3 regions of the Massilia sp. DJPM01 genome follow, and region 3 is predicted to be linked to each of the others. Evidence: predicted binding sites of a transcription regulator. Region 3 holds the regulator's gene; each other region holds the start of a gene.
The links. The regulator sigma-54, encoded in region 3, starts transcription at its own class of promoters, with help from an activator protein. The targets are predictions, from matches to a motif close to TGGCANGNAANCTGCTTT.

Region 1 (7,533 bases), on a different contig from region 3:
CCTCGCTGTCGTGGCAGCCGTAGGCGGCGATCTGGCCCAGGTCGTTGATGCCGACGGCGCTGTACACGGTCCAGCCGAGCGCCGGGTCGATCAGGGTGTTCAGGTCGCTCATGCGGCCGTTGGCGTAGATAAACGCAAAGAAAGGCACTTGCAGCGCCCCGCCCAGGTTGCCCACCACCTCGCCCCGGTTGTTGAGCCCGGTGCCCCAGGCCGCCAGGCCATACATGCTTCCCAGCACTTGCGTCATGCCATGGGTGTACAGGTAGGCGGCCTCGGGTCCATGCCAGTCGGTCCCGGTGATCTGGCCACGCTGGTTGACAGCGTTGGCGCTGCTGATGCCCGAGGATGAATAGTTAAGGGCGCGCATGACACCCTTTTCGTAGATGAACGCCGTCTGCGGCGGATGGACGTCGCCCTGCCCCAGCGCGCTGCCGACCACGCGCCCGGCGTTGTTGATGCCCGTAGCCCAGATGCTGGCGCCACCGAGATTGCCGATGTCGCGCAGTTGTCCGCCTTCCCGTACAAAAGCGCCCCAGCCAGTGCCGGGCGCATGAAAATCGCCCGCCACCTGGCCCAGGTCGTTGATCGCCGTGCCGCGCGACACCTTGCCGCCGCCGACGGTGCCGAGGTCGGTCATCACGCCCTTGCTGTAGATAAATGCGTGTTCTTCGCCATTGGCCGTGAGCGCGCCGCCGGTCACCTCGCCGAAGCGGTTGAGCGCGGTGCCGGTACTGCTGGCGCCACCCAGGGTGCCGAGGTCGGTGCCGCCGCCGGGCGACCACAGGTAGGCGTGGTCGTGGCGGGTGCCGACGATCTGGCCGGCATTGTTGATGCCGGCCGGACTCATGGCGTCAGGCAAGACGGTCAGGGTGTAGACCGGTATGGCGGCGCTGGCGGAGGCCGATAGCAGCAGCGCGAGTGCAAAGGCAGGAAGGGAAGTCGGCATGGCGGATTCCTCGACAGTGGACAAGCTGCCATCGTGCGCGCCACGGCGCCGCGCACCCTGTGTTATGTCATGCGCCCGGTGCGCAAGCGGCACCAGCCGAGCACGCCCAATCCGGCCAGCAACATGGCCCAGGTGGCCGCTTCGGGTGCCGGCCCCGGTTGCAGCAGCAGGCCGCCGCACTCGCTACCGCCGTTGCGGCAACCGTAGGCGGCGATCTGGCCGCGGTCGTTGATGCCGGTGGCGTTGAGCACGGTGTAGCCGAGCGCCGGATCGATCAGGGTATTGATGTCGATCAGCCCGGCGCCCTCGTACAAAAAGGCGAGCGAGCCGGCGTCGCCAGGACTGTCGGAGCGGCCCACCACCTGGCCGCCCAGGTTGACCGCATTGGCGTAGCTGCGCCGCCCGCCCAGGGTGCCCAGGTCGGTCATCTTGCCCTTGGCGTACACGAAGGCATGCTCGCTACCCTGCACCCAGGCATTGCCGACCACGGTACCGGCATCGTTGATGCCGGCGGCGGCGCTGTAGCTGCCGCCCAGGGTGCCGAGGTCGCTCATCTTGCCGTTCGCGTACAGAAAGGCATGCGCCAGGTATGGCGAGCTCTGGTCCAGCGCCGCCACACCGACCACCTGGCCGCCGTTGTTGATGCCGGCCGCGTAGGCGAAGCCGCCGCCCAGGGTGCCGAGGTCGGTGCTGGCCGCGCCGCTGTACAGGAAAGCCCGGTAGGCCGGCGTGCCGGTCTGGTACTGCCCGGCCACCAGTCCGGCATCGTTGATGGCGGCGCCGAGGCTGTCGGTGCTGGCGGGAATGGCCAGTGCGGCCAGCTTGCCGCCGGCGTAGCGAAAGGCGCGCGCTTCCCCGCCCGGCAGGCTGGCGTGGCCGGTGGCCTGGCCGTGCTGGTTGATGGCCGCCGCCGAGCTGTCGGGGCCGCCGAAGGTGCCGATCGCGGCCAGGGTGCCGCCCGACCAGACGAAGCCGCGCCGGCCGCCCTCGCTGGCATGGTCGCCGACGATCTGGCCGGCATTATTGATGCCGAGGGGATTGGTATTGGGAGGCAGCGGCGTGAGCGCATAGCGCGACGCGGCAACGCTGGCAAGCGGCGCCAGCGCGAAGGCAAACAGGAAGGCAGGGGCAAACATGGCGTGATCCTTTCAGGCTCTGAAAGGATCAAGCATCGGCCGACTTTGCGCGCTTTATTTGAGGCGCATCAGTCGCGCGCCGATGCGCTCAGCACCGGCGCGGCGCACGCCACACTGCACACTTACTTGACGCCGACCAGTTCGATGTCGAACACCAGGCCGGCGTTGCCTGGAATGGTGCCCTTGCCGTTCGGACCGTACGCCAGGGACGATGGAATCGACAGGGTGCGCTTACCGCCCACTTTCATGCCCGGGATGCCCTGGACCCAGCCTTCGATCAAGCTGCCCGTGGCCAGGGCAAACTCCACCGGCGCCTTGGAAGTCTCGAAGTTCGCGCCTTTATTGTCGGGCTTGCTCGAATCGTAGAGGTAGCCACTGTAGTTCACGGTGACTTTCTTGCCGACCGCGGCTTCGGCGCCGGTGCCGACCACCGTATCCTTGCTGACCAGGGTGGCTGGATTGGTGACGACCGTGATCGGCGGCACCTGGACCGGGCTGTCATCGGAACTGCCGCAAGCGGTCAGGGCAAGGGTGGCAACGAAGGCGGCGGTCAGGGTAAGCTTGAGTTTCATGGAATCCTTGTAGCGGTGACGGAAAAAGTTGCCAAAGTTTAGCAGTAGTTGCCCGTCACCGCAGCATTCGTCTCGCATCAAAAGTGTGGCGTTTATGTATTGAGTTGTCTCAGATTTCGACCTGGGTACCCAGTTCGATCACCCGGTTGGGAGGAATCTGATAGTAGTCGGCGGCGCCGCGGGCATTGCGCGACATGGTCACGAACAGGTGCTCGCGCCATGGCGTCATGCCGCCGCCCGGCGCCGAAATGACGGTCTGGCGCGCGATGAAGAAGGAGGTTTCCATCATCTCGAACGGCAAGCCGAGCTCGGCGCACTGGAGCAGCACCTTGGGGATGTCCGGTTCATCCTTGAAGCCGTAGTACACATTGATCTGGAAGCAATTGTGTCCCAGGTCGGTGACCTTGGCCTGCTCGGCCGCCGGCACCCACGGTTCTTCCATCATGTGCACGGTGAGGAATACCACGCGCTCGTGCAGCACCTTGTTGTGCGACAGGTTGTGCAGCAGCGCGTGCGGCACGCCGTCGCTTTCGCCGCGCAGGAAAATCGCGGTGCCGTACACGCGGGTGGGCGGCGCCACGAACAGCGACTGCAGGAACTCGTCGAGCGGAATGGCGTGCGATTGCAGGTTCTCGAACACCAGCTGGCGGCCGCGCTTCCAGGTCATCATGCCGGTAAACAGGATCGCGCCCAGCAGCAGCGGGAACCAGCCGCCATGGAACAGTTTCAAGGTGCTCGACGAGAACAGCATGATGTCCATGATGATGAAAAAGCCGGTCGCGCCGAAGCACAGCGCCAGCGGCAAGTGCCAGCGGTAGCGCGTGACGAAGAAGGTCAGCACGGTGGTGCACAGCATGGTGGCGGTGACCGCGATGCCGTAGGCGCCGGCCATGTCGTCGGAGGACTGGAAAATCAGCACGCCGATCAGCACCACCACCAGTTGCAGCCAGTTCACGGCCGGGATGTAGATCTGGCCGATTTCGCTTTCCGAGGTGTGCAGCACGCGCATGCGCGGCATCAGGCCGAGCGCGATGGCTTGCTTGGTCATCGAGAAGGTGCCGGAAATGGTCGCTTGCGAGGCGATCACGGCGGCCATGGTCGAGAGCAGCACCAGCGGGTAAATGCTCCAGCTGCCGAGCTGGTTGTAGAAGGGGTTGCTCACGTGCTCGGGATGCATGATCAGCAGCGCGCCCTGGCCCATGTAGTTCAGCGCCAGCGCCGGAAAGGCGATCAGGAACCAGGCCGCGCGGATCGGCTTCTTGCCGAAGTGGCCCATGTCGGCGTACAGCGCCTCGGCGCCTGTCAGCGACAGCACCACCGCGCCCAGCGCGATGAAGGCGGTGTACTTGTTTTCCAGCATGAAGCGGAAAGCGTGCAGCGGATTGAGGGCGGCCAGGATCTGGGGCGCCTCGATGATATTGACCACGCCCATGGCCGCCAGGGCGGCGAACCAGAGCACCATGACCGGCCCGAACCAGCGCCCGATGCCGGCCGTGCCGCGCCGCTGCACCGAATACAGGCACACCAGCACGATGGTGGTAATGAGCAGCACCACCCAGTTGGGAATCCCGGGAATGGCGACCTCAAGGCCTTCGATCGCGCCGAGCACCGAAATGGCGGGGGTAATCACGCTGTCGCCATAGAACATGGTAGCGCCGAACACGCCCAGCACCATCAGCGGGAAATACCATTTGGACGCCTTGGTCACCGAGTTCAGCGCCAGCGCCATCAGCGCCATGATGCCGCCCTCGCCGCGGTTGTCGGCACGCAGGATCAGCGCGACATACTTGAGCGAGACGATCAGGGTCAGCCCCCAGAAGATCAGGGAAATGATGCCAAGGATATTCGGGGTGTTCAGGACCAGGCCATGGTCCTCGTGGAACACGGCTTTGAGGGTATACAAGGGACTGGTACCGATATCGCCGTAGACGATACCAATGGCGGCCAGGGTCAGGGCCGCCAGGCTGCTCTTCTTGTGTTGCGCTGTCAAGATTGCACCGTATTCTTGTTTTGGTGCATTGCACAATAGAAGATGATCAGGCAAAAAGCAAGGACAATTCGTTGCATCATTCATACCCCCGGTTACCGCAAGAATTTCTCTTGCTTTGGAGATGAGATGATAAACGAGCCCGGCGCCGGCGCGCGTTCGCGATGGCAAAAAGGTATCGGCGGCGAATCGGCGCTGGCCGGCAAGCTTCCTTTATCTGCGAGATAATGTTGATCCAATGAATCTCTGATTGTCACTCATGCGTACCGGCATCCTGTCCGCCGCCCTGGCCTTCCTGTGCTGGGGCCTGTTTCCCTTGTATTTCCATGCCCTCAAGGAAGTGCCGCCGGCCCAGATCATGGGCCACCGCGTGCTGTGGTCGCTGATGTTCCTGCTGATCGTACTGAGCTTCCGCCAGCAGTGGAAATGGGTGGGGGCGCTGCGCCAGCAACCGCGCGTGGTGGCCAGCTTCGCCCTGAGCGCGCTGCTGCTCAGTTTTAACTGGCTGCTGTACATCTGGGCCGTCAACAGCGGCCATGTGATCGAAGCGAGCCTGGGCTACTTCATCAATCCCCTGTTCAATGTGATGCTGGGCTACCTGGTGCTCAAGGAAAGGCTGCGCATCGGCCAGTGGACGGCGATCGCGCTGGCCGCCTGCGGCGTGCTGTGGCTGACCTGGCAGGCCGGGCGCATGCCCTGGATCGCGCTGCTGCTGGCGGCCTCCTTCGGCGCTTACGGCTTGCTGCGCAAGACCGCCTCGCTGGGCGCGCTGGAAGGCTTGTCGTTCGAAACCATGCTGCTGTTCCCGTTCGCGCTGGGCTTCGTGATCTGGCTGACCATGAGCGGCGACAACGCGTTCTTGAACAGCCCCTCGAACAGCACCCGCTGGCTGCTGGTCGCCTCCGGGCCGATCACCGCCATTCCGCTGCTGCTGTTTGCCAGCGGCGCGCGCAAGATTCCCCTGTCGGTGCTGGGATTGCTGCAATACATCGGGCCGACCATCCAGCTCAGTCTGGGCATCTATCTGTTCCACGAAGCCTTCACCCAGGAGCGCATGATCGGCTTTGCGATCATCTGGGGCGCGCTGGCCTTGTATGCGGCCGAGGGATTGCTCAAGCGCAAATAAGCAGGCGCCGAGCGGACAAAAAAATAGCGGCCCAGGGCCGCTATTTTTCATTCCAGCATCGTGCTTACGCTGCTTTTTTGCGCTTGGCGACAGCCAGGCCGGCCAGGCCCAGGCCCAGCAGCGCCAGGCTGCCTGGTTCAGGCACGCCGACCGGATCGGCGGCGAAGGTGCCGCCCTGGATGAAGACGCCCGAATCGAGGTTGGCATCACCGCGGTCCTGGATCAGGAATTCGAAGGTGTTCACGCCAACCAGGCCGAACGCCTTGGCGGTCAGGACCGTGGTCAAGCCATCGTAGCCGGTGTCGACGGTCTGGTTGGCATTGTCGCGGTAGTAAGCGGAATTGAATTTGTTGTTCACGTTATTGATCGACACGACGCCGTTCGCGCCCGGGACCAGGGCAATGTTCACGCCGTTGAGCTTGAGTTCGAACAGATCGTTGAACTCGGTGCCGACGAATTCGTTGTATTCCTCGGAAGCGAAGACATAGTTGAAGAACACATTGCCGGTGGTGCTGGTGAAATTGAATTTCAGCGAGGTGGTGGTGCCGTCGCCCGAGCAGCTCTCGCCGTTATTGCCGCCGACCGCGCAAGCGGTGCGGCCGGTGGTCAGCAGCACGCCCTGGCCGAAACCGATGTTGCCGCCGTCGGTGAAGGTGCCGCTGGCGGCCGAGGTGGCGCTGGCCAGGCTGGCGTTGGTGATGCTCACGCCGGTGCCGCCCAGGGCATTGGCCAGGGTCGTTGCGTTGGTGGTGTTCGTTACAACCAGTGCATGTGCCGAGCTGGTGGCCAAAATGAGAGCTGCGGCCGACATCACGCTGCGGATCAAAGGAAATGTCATCGTTGGGGTCTTTTCAGGTGAGAGTTGGAAATTTGTTGTTATCAGAGCGTACTGCCCGATAATTAAGCAATTTCCATACCTGAAATAAAAGATGCACAAAATCAATGACTTGAAGAAACATTGCATCGAAGCCTATGTGCAAGTGTAAAAGAATCCGACACCTGCAAGCAAGAATACTTGCAGCATGCATAAATTGGACGGCGATCCCGCGCACGCCTTGCGGGCCGGCGCAGGAAAGGACCAATCCGGGTGCGACTTATTGTATCCTGTTGACCTTCCGTCCCCATTTCAAGAAACTCAATGGCCAATTACGTCTATACCATGAATCGCGTGGGCAAAATCGTCCCGCCCAAACGCCAGATCCTCAAGGATATTTCCCTGTCGTTCTTCCCCGGCGCCAAGATCGGCGTGCTGGGCCTGAACGGCTCCGGCAAGTCGACCTTGCTGAAAATCATGGCGGGCATCGATACCGACATCCAGGGCGAAGCCGTGCCGATGCCGGGCCTGAACATCGGCTACCTGCCGCAGGAACCGGTGCTCGATCCCGAGCAGACGGTGCGCCAGGTGGTCGAATCGGGCCTGGGCGAAGTGTTCGAGGCGCAAGGCAAGCTGGAAGCGGTGTACGCGGCGTATGCCGACGAAGATGCCGACTTCGACGCGCTGGCGACCGAACAGGCGCGCCTGGAAGCGATCATCTCGACCTCCGACGGCGGCAACCTGAACCTGCAGCTGGAAATGGCCGCCGATGCGCTGCGCCTGCCGCCGTGGGACGCCAAGATCGGCATCCTGTCGGGTGGTGAAAAGCGCCGCGTGGCGCTGTGCCGCCTGCTGCTGTCGAAACCCGACATGCTGCTGCTCGACGAACCAACCAATCACCTCGATGCCGAATCGGTCGACTGGCTCGAACAATTCCTGCTGCGCTTCCCGG
Region 2 (7,533 bases), on a different contig from region 3:
CAGGTCGCCCAGGGCAGGGCGCTGGAGCAAGCCCTGGTCGACCATCCAGCCGTCGCTGTACACCTTGGTCAGGTAGCGCGTGCCGGTGTCGCACACAAAGGTGACCACGTTTTTCGGCGTGGTCTGCGCGCGGCAGTAGCGCAGTGCGGCGGCCAGCAGGGTGCCGCTTGACGAACCGGCCAGGATGCCTTCTTCGCGCAGCAGCATGCGCGCGCTGCCGAAACTGTCTTCATCGCTGATGGTATAGGCGCTTTTCACGCGCGACAGGTCGGCGATGGCGGGAATGAAATCTTCGCCGATGCCTTCCACCGCCCACGAGCCGGCGTCGTCGCGCAGCACGCCGGTGTTGATGTAGTCGGCCAGGATCGAACCCTCGGGATCGGCCAGCACGAATTCCAGCTTTGGCTGCACCGTTTCAAAATAGCGCGACAGGCCGCTCAGGGTGCCGGAGGAGCCGACGCCGACCACGATGGCGTCGAGATCGTGGCCGGTCTGTTCCCACAGTTCCGGGCCGGTGGTGCTCTGGTGGGCCAGCGGGTTGGCCGGGTTGTTGAACTGGTCGGCGAACCACGAGCCGGGAATCTCGCGCGCCAGGCGCGCCGCGTAATCCTGGTAATACTCCGGATGGCCTTTGCCGACGTCGGAGCGGGTCAGGTGGATTTCGGCGCCCAGGGCTTTCAAGTGCAGGATTTTTTCGATCGCCATCTTGTCGGGCACGACCAGCACCACGCGATAGCCTTTCAGGCGCGCGACCAGGGCCAGGCCGAGGCCCGTATTGCAGGCGGTGGCTTCGACCACGACGCCGCCGGGTTTGAGGCTGCCGTCGGCTTCAGCCGCTTCGATCATGGCGCGGCCGATGCGGTCCTTGATGGAGCCGCCGGGATTTTGCGATTCGAGTTTGAGGAACAGGCGGCACGGACCGGTGTCGATACGGGTTACTTCGATCAGCGGGGTATTGCCGATCAGGGAAAACAGGGCGGGCTGCGGTGCGGATGACATGAATACCTCCGAAAGCCGGGCTTGGCGGCCTTGTGGGCAGCCGCTCCGGCGGAAAAAGGGCGGATCATAGGCAAGAGTCGACGGCAATGGAACGAATGATTTTATGCTTCGATATATGAATTCTGATCCGATTTGCGCAAACGTCCAGCGTTGTCGTCAGCCGCGCGATTTCAGTTTGCGCCATAAGGTGGTGCGGCTGATGCCCAGATGCGCGGCCGCCTCGTCGCGCCGTCCACCGAAGCGCGCTAAAACCTGCTCCACCGTTTCTGCCGCCGGTACATGTGCGGCCGGCGGCGCCTGCACATCGCGGCCCAATTCCGGCGCAACCGACAGCACAAAGGCCGGCGTCAGCGCCTGCAAAGGCTCGGCCGCCAGAAACAGCGCCACCCGCTGCATCAGGTTGCGCAGTTCACGTACATTGCCCGGCCAGGCGTAGCGTTCCAGCAGCGGCGCGCAGCCCGCCATCTCGGCATGCAGGTTCGGATGCGGCCTTGCCCCCAGCGCCGCCAGCGCATTCTTGAGCGACCACTCGGCCAGCGCCACCACATCCCCGCTGCGTTCGCGCAGCGGCGGCAAGGCCAGGCGCAGCACCGCCAGCCGGTAAAACAGATCTGGCCGAAAGCGTCCCTCGCGCACCCGCTGTTCCAGGTCGCAGTGGGTGGCGCTGACCACCCGCACATTGATCGCAACCGGACGTGTGCCGCCAACCCGCACCACCTCGCGCTCTTCCAGCACGCGCAGCAGGCGCGTTTGCAGCGGCAGCGGCATTTCGCCGATTTCGTCGAGGAACAGCGTGCCTCGGTTGGCCGCCTCGAACAGGCCCGCGTGGCCGCCGCGCCGCGCGCCGGTAAACGCACCTTCCTCGTGTCCGAACAGTTCCGATTCCAGCAGCGACTCGGCCACCGCGCCGCAATTGACGGCCACGAACGGCCGGTTCGCACCCAGGCTGCGCGGGCTCTCGCGATGAATCGCCTGCGCCACCAGTTCCTTGCCGGTTCCGGTTTCGCCTTCGATCAATACCGTGGCGGGCGAGCGCGCATACAGCACCACAGCCTGGCGCAAGGTCTCCATCGCTTGCGACTCGCCGCGCAAGTCGTTCAGGCCATGCCTGGTGCGTAGCGTGTCGGTGACGACCGGACGCCGCCCGCTGTTCGATTCGAGCTGGGTCAGGCGCGCCAGTTCGAGGGCATCGTCGAATGCATGGCGGATCGACGCCGCCGAATACACGAACACGCCGGTCAATCCCGCTTCCTCGGCCAGGTCGGTGATCAGTCCCGCGCCGACGATGGCCTCGATCCCGGCCGCTTTCAGGTCGTTGATCTGGGCGCGTGCGTCTTCTTCCGTCACGTAGGTGCGCTGTGCGATATGAAAGCCGAAGGTGCTGGCAAATTCGGCCAGCTCGGGCAACTGCTGCTGATAGGTGATGACGCCAATCCGCTCGGCCACGCGGCGCGCGCGCGCCAGCGCCTGCATCACGTCGAAGCCGCTGGCCTTGGCGATCACCACCGGCACCGACACGCGCCCCTTGAGGTAGGCCGCGTTCGAGCCGGCCGCAATCACCACGTCGCAGCGTTCGGTGGCCATGCGCTCGCGGATATGGCGCGCCGCCTCGTCGAAGCCGAGATTGACCGGCTCGATCGACGCCAGGTGGTCGTATTCGAGCGTGATATCGCGGAACAGGTCGGACAGGCGCGACACGGAAACGGTCCAGATGACCGGCTTGTCGGGAGCGTCGCCAGCGGTGCGGGAGGAGTAGGACATGTTTCAATTTTACCGCAGTTGCGTTTCACGCGTTTCATGTTGCAACATGTGTGAAACGTTTCGCCTACGGCAGGGCGTGTTTCAGTCGCACGCAACACATTGAATTTAAAGATGTTTCTTGCATTGCTAACGCAGCGATGCGTGTGGCACGCCCCTTGCAATGCACACCGCATGGCATTCCAACGCATCAACCGAGGAGAAAACGCAATGAGAGAATCACGAGGCGCGATGTTCCGCCGCGCAGTCCAGGAAGAGTCCCCCTTGCAGGTGGTCGGCACCATCACCGCCTACACCGCGCGCATGGCCGAACAAACCGGCTACAAGGCCGTGTACCTGTCCGGTGGCGGCGTGGCCGCCAACTCGCTCGGCATGCCGGACCTCGGCATCAGCACCATGGACGATGTGATCACCGATGCCCAGCGCATCACCGACACCTGCGGCCTGCCGCTGATGGTCGACATCGATACCGGCTGGGGCGGCGCCTTCAACATCGCGCGCACGATCCGCCACATGATCCGCGCCGACGTGGCGGCGGTGCACATGGAAGACCAGGTCTCGGCCAAGCGCTGCGGCCACCGTCCGGGCAAGGAAATCGTCAGCAAGGAAGAGATGGTCGACCGCATCAAGGCCGCCGTGGACGCCCGCCATGACGAAAGCTTCGTCATCATGGCGCGCACCGATTCGCTGGCCGTCGAAGGCTTGAACGCCGCCATCGACCGCGCCTGCGCCTACGTCGAAGCGGGCGCCGACATGATCTTCCCGGAAGCGATCACCAAGCTGGAGATGTACAGCCAGGTGCGCGACGCGGTCAAGGTGCCGATTCTCGCCAACCTGACCGAATTCGGCGCGACCCCGCTGTTCACGCTCGACGAACTGCGCTCGGCCAAGGTCGACATCGCCCTGTACTGCTGCGGCGCCTACCGCGCCATGAACGCGGCCGCCCTCAATTTCTACAAGACGCTGCGCGCCGAAGGCACCCAGAAAAACGTCGTCTCGACCATGCAAAGCCGCATGGAGCTGTACGACTACCTTGGCTACCACGAGTACGAGCAAAAGCTCGACTCGCTGTTCGCCCAGGGTAAAGAAAAGTAATCAGACCAATTGACAAGAATCGCGGAGTTCACATGACTGACATCACCACCCCGGCCGAAGCCGTCCCGTTCAAGCCGAAAAAATCGGTTGCGCTGTCCGGCGTCACCGCCGGTAACACCGCACTGTGCTCGGTCGGCAAAACCGGCAACGACCTGCACTACCGCGGCTACGACATCCTCGACGTCGCCGACAGCTGCGAGTTCGAAGAAATCGCCTACCTGCTGGTGCACGGCAAACTGCCGAACGACGGCGAACTGCGCGGCTACAAGGCGCACCTGAAATCGATGCGCGGCCTGCCGCAGGCGGTCAAGAGCGCGCTCGAAGCGCTGCCGGCATCGAGCCACCCGATGGACGTGATGCGCACCGGCGTGTCGACCCTCGGCTGCGTGCTGCCCGAAAAAGATGACCACAACGTGCCAGGCGCGCGCGCCATCGCCGACCGCCTGATGGCGTCATTCGGCTCGATGCTGCTGTACTGGTACCACTTCAGCCACAACGGCCGCCGCATCGAAACCGAAACCGACGACGACTCGATCGGCGGCCACTTCCTGCACCTGCTGCACGGCGTCAAGCCGCCAGAGGCCTGGGTCAAGGCGATGCACACCTCGTTGATCCTGTACGCGGAACACGAATTCAATGCTTCGACCTTCACCGCGCGCGTGATCGCCGGCACCGGTTCCGACATCCACTCGGCCATCACCGGCGCGATCGGCGCGCTGCGCGGACCGAAACACGGCGGCGCCAACGAAGTCGCGCTCGACATCCAGAAGCGCTACGAAAACCCGGACGAAGCCGAAGCCGACATCCGCAACCGCGTCGCCAACAAGGAAGTCGTGATCGGCTTCGGCCACCCGGTCTACACCGTGTCCGACCCGCGCAATAAAGTGATCAAGGAAGTGGCGCGTTCGCTGTCCGAAGGCGCCGGTTCGACCAAGATGTTCGACATCGCCGAGCGCCTCGAAACGGTCATGTGGGAAGTCAAGAAGATGTTCCCGAACCTGGACTGGTTCTCCGCCGTGTCGTACCACATGATGGGCGTGCCGACCGCGATGTTCACGCCGCTGTTCGTCATCTCGCGCACCTCCGGCTGGGCCGCCCACGTCATCGAGCAGCGCATCGACAACAAGATCATCCGCCCGAGCGCCAACTATGTCGGCCCGGACGACCTGACCTTCGTGGCGCTGGCCGAGCGCAAATAAATATAAGAAGTAAGGAGCCGACATGAATACGAATCACCGCAAGAACCTGCCGGGGACCGCACTCGATCACTTCGACGCGCGCGCCGCGGTCGACGCCATCGAGCCTGGCGCCTATGACAAGCTGCCGTACACCTCGCGCGTGCTGGCTGAAAACCTGGTGCGCCGTTGCGACCCTGCTACGCTGGACGCCTCGCTGGGCCAACTGATCGGCCGCAAGCGCGACCTCGACTTCCCGTGGTTTCCAGCGCGCGTGGTCTGCCACGACATCCTCGGCCAGACCGCGCTGGTCGACCTGGCCGGCCTGCGCGACGCCATTGCCCTGCAGGGCGGCGACCCGGCGCTGGTCAACCCGGTGGTGCCGACCCAGCTCGTGGTCGACCATTCGCTGGCAGTCGAATGCGGTGGTTTCGATCCCGACGCCTTCAACAAGAACCGCGCCATCGAGGATCGCCGCAACGAAGACCGTTTCGACTTCATCAACTGGACCAAGAAGGCGTTCAAGAACGTCGACGTGATCCCGCCGGGTAACGGCATCCTGCACCAGATCAATCTGGAGCGCATGTCGCCGGTGATCCAGGTGCAGGGCGGCGTGGCCTTTCCGGACACCCTGGTCGGCACCGACTCGCACACCCCGATGGTCGACGCGCTCGGCGTGATCGCGATCGGTGTCGGCGGCCTGGAAGCCGAAAGCGTGATGCTGGGCCGCGCCTCATGGATGCGCCTGCCCGACATCATCGGCGTCGAACTGACCGGTAAACCGCAGCCGGGCATCACCGCCACCGACACCGTGCTGGCGCTGACCGAATTCCTGCGCAAGCAGAAGGTCGTCTCGTCCTATCTGGAGTTCTACGGCGAAGGCGCCGCCCACCTGACCCTGGGCGACCGCGCGACGATCTCCAACATGGCGCCGGAATACGGCTCCACCGCCGCGATGTTCTACATCGACGAGCAGACCATCAAGTACCTCAAGCTGACCGGCCGCGACGACGAACTGGTCAAGCTGGTCGAGCTGTATGCGAAGCACACCGGCTTGTGGGGCGATACGCTCAAGAACGCCGAGTATGAGCGCGTGCTGCGCTTCGACCTGTCATCGGTGGTGCGCACCATCGCCGGCCCGTCCAATCCGCACAACCGCGTGCCGACCTCGGAGCTGGCCGCGCGCGGCATCAGCGGCGTGGTCGAAAACGAGCCCGGCCTGATGCCCGACGGCGCTGTCATCATCGCGGCCATTACCAGCTGCACCAACACCAACAACCCGCGCAACATGATCGCCGCCGGCCTGCTCGCGCGTAACGCCAACCAGCTTGGCCTGACGCGCAAGCCCTGGGTCAAAAGCTCGCTGGCGCCAGGCTCCAAGGCCGTCACCTTGTACCTGGAAGACGCCGGCCTGATGCCGGAACTGGAAGCGCTCGGCTTCGGTGTCGTCGCCTACGCCTGCACCACCTGCAACGGCATGTCCGGGGCGCTCGATCCTGTGATTCAGAAGGAAGTGGTGGAGCGCGACCTGTACGCGACCGCCGTCCTGTCGGGCAACCGCAACTTCGATGGCCGCATCCACCCGTACGCGAAACAGGCCTTCCTCGCTTCGCCGCCGCTGGTGGTGGCCTACGCGATCGCCGGCACGATCCGCTTCGACATCGAGAAGGACGTGCTGGGCGTCGGCGCCGACGGCAAGCCGGTCACGCTCAAGGATATCTGGCCGAGCGACGAGGAGATCGACGCACTGGTGGCGTCCAGCGTCAAGCCGGCGCACTTCCACAAGGTCTACATTCCGATGTTCGCCAAGCAGGAAGACGACGGCATCAAGGTCAGCCCGCTGTACGACTGGCGTCCGAATACCACCTACATCCGCCGTCCGCCGTACTGGGAAGGCGCGCTGGCCGGTGCGCGTACGCTGGCGGGCATGCGTCCGCTCGCGGTCCTGGGCGACAACATCACCACCGACCACCTGTCGCCGTCGAACGCGATCATGCTCGATTCCGCCGCCGGCGAATACCTGGCGAAAATGGGCCTGCCGGAGGAAGACTTCAATTCCTACGCCACCCACCGCGGCGACCACCTGACCGCGCAGCGCGCCACCTTCGCCAATCCGACCCTGAAAAACGAGATGGTCGTGGTCGACGGCAAGGTCAAGGCAGGCTCGCTGGCGCGCATCGAACCGGAAGGCACGGTCACCCGCATGTGGGAAGCGATCCAGACCTACATGGAGCGCAAGCAGCCGCTGATCATCATCGCTGGCGCCGACTATGGCCAGGGCTCCTCGCGCGACTGGGCCGCCAAGGGCGTGCGCCTGGCCGGCGTGGAAGCCATCGTGGCCGAAGGCTTCGAGCGCATCCACCGCACCAACCTGGTGGGCATGGGCGTGCTGCCGCTGGAGTTCGAACCTGGCGTAAACCGCATCACCCTGGCGATCGACGGCAGCGAAACCTTTAGCGTGTTGGGCGAACGCACCCCGCGCGCCACGCTCACGCTGGTGATCACG
Region 3 (7,533 bases):
GCCGCCACGTTCCGCCAGAAACGCGACGGCGGCCCGGACCTGTGGATCGAAGGCCAGGCCCAGCGCATCGAATACGATGAACGCAACGACATGATGAAGCTCTTCTCCGGCGCCAAGATCCGCCAGCTGGAAGGCCAGAAGCCGACCAACGAAATCGAGAGCGAATTCATTTCCTACGACAGCCGCAAGGAAGTCTTCGTGGCTCGTAACGACGCCAGCGGCGCCAACAAGCCGGGACAGGGCCGTGGCACCATGATCATCGCGCCGCGCAAGCCGCGCGCGGCACCGGCCACGCCACCGGGCGCAGCGGCGCCAGCACCGGCCACCACGCCAGCGGCGGGAAACCCATGATCGAAACGAAGAATTGCGGCAGCACGCTGATCGTGCGCGGCCTGCAGAAAAGCTACGGCAAGCGCCTGGTCGTACGCGACGTCTCGTTGCAGGTCGACTGCGGCGAAGTGGTCGGACTGCTCGGCCCCAACGGCGCCGGCAAGACCACCTCGTTCTACATGATCGTCGGCCTGGTGCCGTCGGATGCGGGCACCATCGACATCAGCGGGGTCGATATTTCGAGCCTGCCGATCCACCGCCGCGCCACGCTCGGCCTGTCGTACCTGCCGCAGGAAGCGTCGGTGTTCCGCAAGCTGACGGTCGAAGAAAACATCCGCGCCGTGCTGGAACTGCAAAAGGTGGACGGCAAGGCGCTCACCAAGGCCCAGATCAACGAACGCCTCGACACCCTGCTGGCCGACCTGCAAATTGAAAAACTGCGCGAAAACCAGGCCATGACGCTGTCGGGCGGCGAGCGGCGCCGGGTCGAGATCGCGCGCGCGCTGGCGACCAACCCGCGCTTCGTGCTGCTCGACGAACCGTTCGCCGGGGTCGATCCGATCGCCGTCATCGAGATCCAGCGCATCGTGCGCTTCCTCAAGCAGCGCGGCATCGGCGTTCTGATCACCGACCATAACGTGCGCGAAACGCTGGGCATCTGCGACCGCGCCTACATCATCAACCAGGGTGCGGTGCTCGCCTCCGGTCGACCCGACGACATCATCGCCGATGAATCCGTGCGCCGGGTCTACCTGGGCGAACATTTCCGGATGTAGGCATGAAACAGTCCCTTCAACTACGCACCTCCCAGCACCTCGCCCTTACGCCCCAGCTGCAGCAGTCGATCCGGCTGCTGCAGTTGTCGACCCTGGAACTGCACCAGGAACTGGAACAGCTGTTAAGCGACAATCCGCTGCTCGAACGGCTCGACGATCCGCTCGATCATTCGGTGCGCCTGCTCGGTGATGGCGCCATCAGCAGCACCTCGACGCCGACCGAAGCGGCGCCCGAGCCGGGGGCGCAGGATGCGCCGGCGCCGGCCGAAGGCGAAGGCTTCGAGGGCGGCGAGGCGGATAGCCCGGCCAGCAGCAGCGACAACGATGGCGAATGGGGCGACCTCGGCCGCGCCAAGACCTCCGACGACGAGGATTCGCGCCCGCAGCTCGAAGCGTCCGCCACCACCTTGCGCGAGCACCTGATGGAGCAGATGCGCGTGACCGTGCTGGAGCCGCGCGACCGCGCGCTGGTCGAACTGATCGTCGACGCCGTCGACGACAATGGCTACCTGACCGAAACGCTGGAAGAGATCCACGAGCGCATGCCGCCCGAGCTGGAAATCGAAATCGAGGAATTGCGCACCGCGCTGGCGCTGCTGCAAAGTTTCGACCCGATCGGCGTGGGCGCGCGCAATGCGTCCGAATGCCTGGCGTTGCAGATCCGGCGCATGCCGGGCGTGGCGCTGGTGACGCGGCGCATGGCGCTGACCATCGTCGAGAACCATCTGACCTGGTTCGCCCAGCGCGAATTCAACAAGCTGAAAAAAGCGCTCGACTGCGACGACGAGGACTTGCGCGAGGCGCAGACCGTGATCCGCCAGTGCAATCCGCATCCGGGCGCGGAGTTCGCGTCCGACGTGTCGGACTACGTGGTGCCGGACGTGATCGTGCGCAAAGCGAAAAACGGCTGGTCGGTGATGCTCAATAACGACGTCATGCCGCGCCTGCGCGTGAACAGCATGTACGCCGCGCTGCTCAAGCAGGGCAAGGGCGAAGGGCAGATGGGCGCGCAGCTGCAGGAAGCCAAGTGGCTGATCAAGAACATGCGCCAGCGCTTCGATACCATCTTGCGGGTGGCCGAAGCGATCGTCGAACGCCAGCGCAATTTCTTCTCGCACGGCGCGGTGGCGATGCGTCCGCTGGTGCTGCGCGAAATCGCCGACACGCTCGGGCTGCACGAAAGTACGATCTCGCGCGTGACCACGCAAAAGTACATGATGACGCCGCACGGCATGTTCGAGCTGAAGTATTTTTTCGGCAGCCACGTGGCCACCGAAGCGGGCGGCGAAGCGTCATCGACGGCGATCCGCGCGCTGATCGTGCAGCTGACCAGCGCCGAGGATCCCAAAAGCCCTCTGTCGGACAGCAAGATCGCCGACATGCTGGGCGAGCAGGGCATGGTGATCGCGCGCCGCACGGTCGCCAAGTACCGCGAAGCGCTCAAGATTCCGCCGGTCGCCCTGCGCAAGTGCCTGTAGGGCGTTCAGGGTTGCGCGGTGCCTAGAAAAACTCCGGGTGCTCGCGCAGCAGCAGCTGTTCGTACTGGTTGACCGCCTTGAACTGTTCCAGCCCCGGCGCCATGCGCCGGCCGGCGTCCCAGCTGCGCCAGGCACGCGCCATGTCATAGCTTTTGAACAGCGCGTCGCCCATATCCTTGTAGGCTCCGGCCAGCGCCGGATTGGCGCGCAAGACGCTGGCGTACAGCGGCAGCGCGCCGCGTACGTCGCCCAGCTTGGCGCGCCAATTTGCTTCAAACAACGCCAGCATGTGCTGTTTGTGGGTGTTGAGCTTGCGCAGTTCCTGCAGCGTGGCGAGCGCCGCCTCCATCTCCGCCTTCCCCTTGGACCGTATCGCCGCCGCAAACGCGCGCACTTGCGGGTCGGCGTTGAGCAGCACCTTCTGCTCCGGGGTCGGCATTTTCATCGGATCACCGCTGACAAACGCCAATTCGGACATGCCGAGCATGGCGTCGAAGGCGCGCTTGTCGGCGAACGCTTGTGCGATCCCGGTCTCGAACGCTTGCCTGGTTGCCGCCGTCGGCGGGGCCGCATTCGCCTGCGCCTTGTCGAGCAGCTGATCGAGTTCGTTAGCCGCTGCCGCGCGCGGCTTGTACGGCTTGAGGTCGTAGCTGGCCGGAGCGCTTTGCCTGAGCGCGCTGACCGTATAGGTACGCGTCTGGCTGTGGCCGACCTGCTTGTGGTGCATCACGAAGCCGGCCGGCACGCGCTTTTCGCTGGCCAGGCGCGCCAGCACCAGCGGATGGCCGCCGAAACGGTAGCGCATCATGCGCTCGAACAGGGCCGCGTCGCCGGCGTTGACGCGGGTGCCGCCGGCAGGGATGTGCGCCAAGGGATTGCCGTCGACCGCCAGCACGGTGGCGCCGGCCTCGGTAGATTCGGACAGCTTGCGTGGCGCCGACGTGATCGACAAATTATGCTCGTCGAAGACCGGGTCGAACGAGGGCGGTTCGACGTTGGCCATGATCAGGGCCTTGTTCATGGAAGCCCGGTTTTTCAATTCCTGCATGCGAAAGCCGACGCCATCGAACAGCGAGTAGTCGACATAGCTGCCACTGGCCAGGTCGATCTGATAGCGGCGCCGGTTCGCCAGGTCGTAAATCATCGTTTCGCCCGCGCTGCTCACCGACAAATAGCGTTCGCCCAGCAAAACCTTGTACTGCTTGACCTCGTCCGGTGGCGGATTGTCGCCGTGCGAGGCGACCTTGTATTTGGTGGCGACGCTCAGGTCGAAACTGAGGGCGGCAAAGGCTGGGGCACTGGCGCACAGGGCGCCGGCCAGGAGCAGGCGCGGCAGGGAGATGAAGGCGGAGCGTTTGAACATATCGGCATCGGGAAATTGGCGGGGGAAGCGATTGTAGGGGAAGTCCGTTGTCTTATATATATCGACTTACATACCTGCTACTTTCCGATCCCCGCGGTATCGCGAGGATATACCGCAGCGAATATATCGCCTATTTCCCCTTGATTCCTGGCGTCTTTGTGCTTACCTTGTGCTATGCCGAATAACTGATACACTTGGTTCTACACGAGGGAAAGTTGCTCGGGTACAAAAATGAAGGAGTTGAATACCATTAAACCCATTAATCGATTGGCAATTTTTCGGACCAGCATGACCAGATCGTCCGTGCAGTAATAACGCTGTTCCTCTGCGCTGCCATGCGTACGAACCGATAGTAACAAGAAGTGCCATTATCATTAGGAGTGTATGTATGAATCTCACAATCAGTGGACATCATCTTGAAGTAACGCCAGCCATCCGTGAATACGTACAAAGCAAGCTTGAGCGCGTAAGGCGCCATTTCGATCAAGTGATCGATATTGCAGTCATCCTCACCGTCGACAATCTGACGGAAAAAGAAAAACGTCAAAAGGCCGAGATCAACCTGCGCCTGTCGGGCAAAACCGTGTATGTGGAAAGCCTGTCGCACGATCTCTACGCCGCCATCGATACCCTGATCGACAAACTGGATCGTCAGGTCATGAAGTACAAAAACAAGATCCAGGACCACAATCACCAGGCCATCAAGCACCTGCCTGAAGAGATGCCTGAAGAAGAGACGCCGTCGGCCGCATAAGCAGGCCCCGTCCCACTCGCCAAAGGGCGCCCGCGTGGCGCCCTTTTTGCATCCATGCGCGATAAAATAGCGCTCTTTTCCTCTTCCATCAGCCAGCCATGAGCGAATTCGTCCAGACCCGCGTTGCCAACCGTACCGGCATGATTACCCTCGACCGTCCCAAGGCCCTCAATTCGCTGTCGCTGGCGATGGTGCGCGAGCTCACTGAGGTGTTAAGCGCATGGCGTATTGATCCCGCCATCGATGCCGTGGTCATTGGCAGCAGCAGCGACAAAGCGCTGTGCGCCGGCGGCGATATCCGCTTTTTCCACGATTGCGGCCATGCCACGCCGATGGGCGGCAGCGCGCTGCTGGAAGATTTTTTCACCGAAGAATACGCGCTCAATCACCTGATTCATTTTTACCCGAAGCCATATATCGCGCTGATGGATGGCGTGGTGATGGGCGGCGGCATGGGCATTGCGCAGGGCGGTCCCGAGTGCCGCATCCGCATCGTCACCGAGAAAACCAAGATGGCCATGCCCGAGGTGAATATCGGCCTGTTTCCGGATGTGGGCGGCAGCTATTTCCTGTCGCGCGCGCCGGGGCAACTGGGGCAGTATCTGGGCTTGAGCGGCCTGACCATCGGCGCGGCCGATGCCTTGTACGTCGGGCTGGCCGACCTGTTCGTGCCGCAGGCGCAGATGGGCGCGCTCAAGGAACTGATCGAGGCCACTCCGGGCGCGCAGCTGCGCGCGGCCATCGGTGCGTTTGCAGCGCCGTTTTCCGCTGACGCGGGCGCATCGACCCTGGCCGCGCAGCGCGATGGCATCGACCGCCATTTCGGCGCCGGCTCGGTCGCGGCCATCATGGCCTCGCTCGAAGGCGATGACGGCGAGTTCGCGCAAAAGGCGCTGGCCGCGATGCGCCAGCGTTCCCCATTGATGATGTGCGTGACGCGCGAACTGCTGCTGCGCGGTGCAGCACTCGATGTCGCCGATTGCCTGCGCATGGAACGCACCGTGGTGCGCCACAATTTCGAGCACGGCGAAGTGCTCGAAGGCGTGCGCGCGCTGGTCATCGACAAGGACAACGCGCCCAAGTGGAATCCGGCCAGCCTCGATCAGGTCGACGCGCCGATGGTCGAGCGCTTTTTTGCGCCGGTGTGGCCGGCAGCCGCGCATCCGCTGCGCCATCTGGATTGACGTGATGCCCGGGGCGCGGCGTGGCATATGATCTTTACGTCGGCCCCGGCAACTGGCGTGATGGCCCGCGCGATCACGTCGGCAGCATCGATTTCGGCGAGCTGCCCGCCTTCGCGCGCCTTGTCAAACGCGGCGATGATGATTTGATCGAACGGATGTCCAAGCTGTTCGACGACCAGGCCTTCGACCTGGGCGACATCGAACGGGCCCTCGACGCGCTGCTGCCGCTGCTGCACGCCAGCCTGCAAGCGGATGAACGCACCTTGCTGCACAAGCTGATCGCCGTGCTGTCCTTTGCCAGCCGCAGGCAGCAGGGGCTGTTCTGCATATCCGACTGAATCCAGTGGCGCTTGACCTTGTGTGACAAATGTCGCATACTTGCCCTATCAGTCACAAATGGAGCATCGTCATGTCGGTCATTCCTTCGGTTTCAGAACTGAGCCTGCTCAAAGTCCTCTGGAAGGACCAGCCCCTGAGCGCGCGCGAACTGCACGAGCGCGCCGTCGCGGAACTGGACTGGTCGTTTTCTTCGACCCGCAAGACGCTTGAACGCATGCTCGACAAGCAGATGGTGTCGCAGCATGCGCAGCACGGTGTGCAGGTCTACCGCGCCCAGCTCGACAAGGTGACGACCCTGGCCGCCTTTGCGCGCGACTTCGGACGCCGCGTGATGGAGATCGACGCGCCGCTGCCCGTCAATATGTTCACCGGCAGTAAACTGGTCGACCAGCAGGAACTCGCGGAACTCGAACAGATGCTGCAAGACTGGCCCGACGCGAAGGACTGAGCATGCTGAACGCGATCGCCTTTCCCTTCCTTAAAGCGAGCATCACCTGCGGCATTGCGGCCGCCGTTATCCTGGCGCTGCTCTCGCTCGCGACGCGCGCGTGGCCGGTGCTGGCCGGGCACCGCTCGGTGTGGCTCTGGTCGCAGGCGGCCATCGCTTGCGCCTTCGTGCTCGCGCTGCTGCCGCACAGCGCCAGTTACAGCGTACTGCCGGCCATCGAGATCGAACGTTCGGCGGCCGTCGCCGCGAAGCCGCCGCAGCACGTTGGGGCGGATGACGTGGATGGTGCCGACGACGACGTCGATGTCATCGAGCTGCTCGCGCAAGCCTGGCTGGCGCTGTATGCGGCTGGCCTGCTGGCCGCCGGCACACGCTGGATGCATGCGCAGCGCGGCCTGCGCGCCTTGCTGGCCAGCGCGCGCCCGCTCGACGCCCCGGCACTGGCGCAGCACGCGGGCTTTGGCGCCGATCCGGTGGCTGCGCTGCTGCGGCGCGGCCTGCGCATATCCGAAACCGATGCCGCCATCTCGCCCATGCTGACCGGCCTCGCGCGGCCACACTTGCTGCTGCCGCGCCATCTGCGCAGCTTCAGCGACGAGCAGCAGCGCCTGATCGTCGCCCATGAACTGACCCACTGGCAGCGCCGCGATCCCTTGTGGCTGCACGCGGGCATGCTGCTGCAAACCCTGTTCTGGTTCAATCCCCTGCTGGCTGTGCTGACCCGGCGCCTGAACTGGGCGCAGGAACTGGGATGCGACCGCGCCGTGCTGGCCGGCCGCCCTGCGCAGCAGCGCAAGCAGTATGCGGCCGCCCTGGTGGCCCAGCTCAAGGTGCAGCAGGAAAGCTTCGGCGTGCCGACAG

Region 1: a site for sigma-54 is predicted at 6,669-6,686, ahead of PO883_RS19140 (choice-of-anchor L family PEP-CTERM protein). Genes of this name have one in related genera too.
Region 2: a site for sigma-54 is predicted at 2,905-2,922, ahead of prpB (methylisocitrate lyase). Genes of this name have one in related genera too.

What each region holds. Positions count from the first base shown of each region.
Region 1 is NZ_JAQOZV010000030.1:10,329-17,861, forward strand. Features, by position in the region: gene PO883_RS19115 (hypothetical protein) at 1-946, opposite strand, end outside; gene PO883_RS19120 (PEP-CTERM sorting domain-containing protein) at 1,009-2,082, opposite strand; gene PO883_RS19125 (FKBP-type peptidyl-prolyl cis-trans isomerase) at 2,205-2,654, opposite strand; gene PO883_RS19130 (potassium transporter Kup) at 2,764-4,644, opposite strand; gene rarD (EamA family transporter RarD) at 4,901-5,767, shown strand; gene PO883_RS19140 (choice-of-anchor L family PEP-CTERM protein) at 5,832-6,605, opposite strand; gene ettA (energy-dependent translational throttle protein EttA) at 6,906-7,533, shown strand, end outside.
Region 2 is NZ_JAQOZV010000031.1:65,338-72,870, forward strand. Features, by position in the region: gene PO883_RS19820 (cystathionine beta-synthase) at 1-999, opposite strand, end outside; gene prpR (propionate catabolism operon regulatory protein PrpR) at 1,156-2,760, opposite strand; gene prpB (methylisocitrate lyase) at 2,968-3,852, shown strand; gene prpC (2-methylcitrate synthase) at 3,885-5,051, shown strand; gene acnD (Fe/S-dependent 2-methylisocitrate dehydratase AcnD) at 5,074-7,533, shown strand, end outside.
Region 3 is NZ_JAQOZV010000003.1:112,508-120,040, reverse strand. Features, by position in the region: gene lptA (lipopolysaccharide transport periplasmic protein LptA) at 1-351, shown strand, start outside; gene lptB (LPS export ABC transporter ATP-binding protein) at 348-1,106, shown strand; gene PO883_RS03135 (RNA polymerase factor sigma-54) at 1,109-2,584, shown strand; gene PO883_RS03130 (hypothetical protein) at 2,607-3,947, opposite strand; gene hpf (ribosome hibernation-promoting factor, HPF/YfiA family) at 4,336-4,701, shown strand; gene PO883_RS03120 (enoyl-CoA hydratase/isomerase family protein) at 4,800-5,885, shown strand; gene PO883_RS03115 (hypothetical protein) at 5,906-6,223, shown strand; gene PO883_RS03110 (BlaI/MecI/CopY family transcriptional regulator) at 6,295-6,672, shown strand; gene PO883_RS03105 (M23/M56 family metallopeptidase) at 6,675-7,533, shown strand, end outside.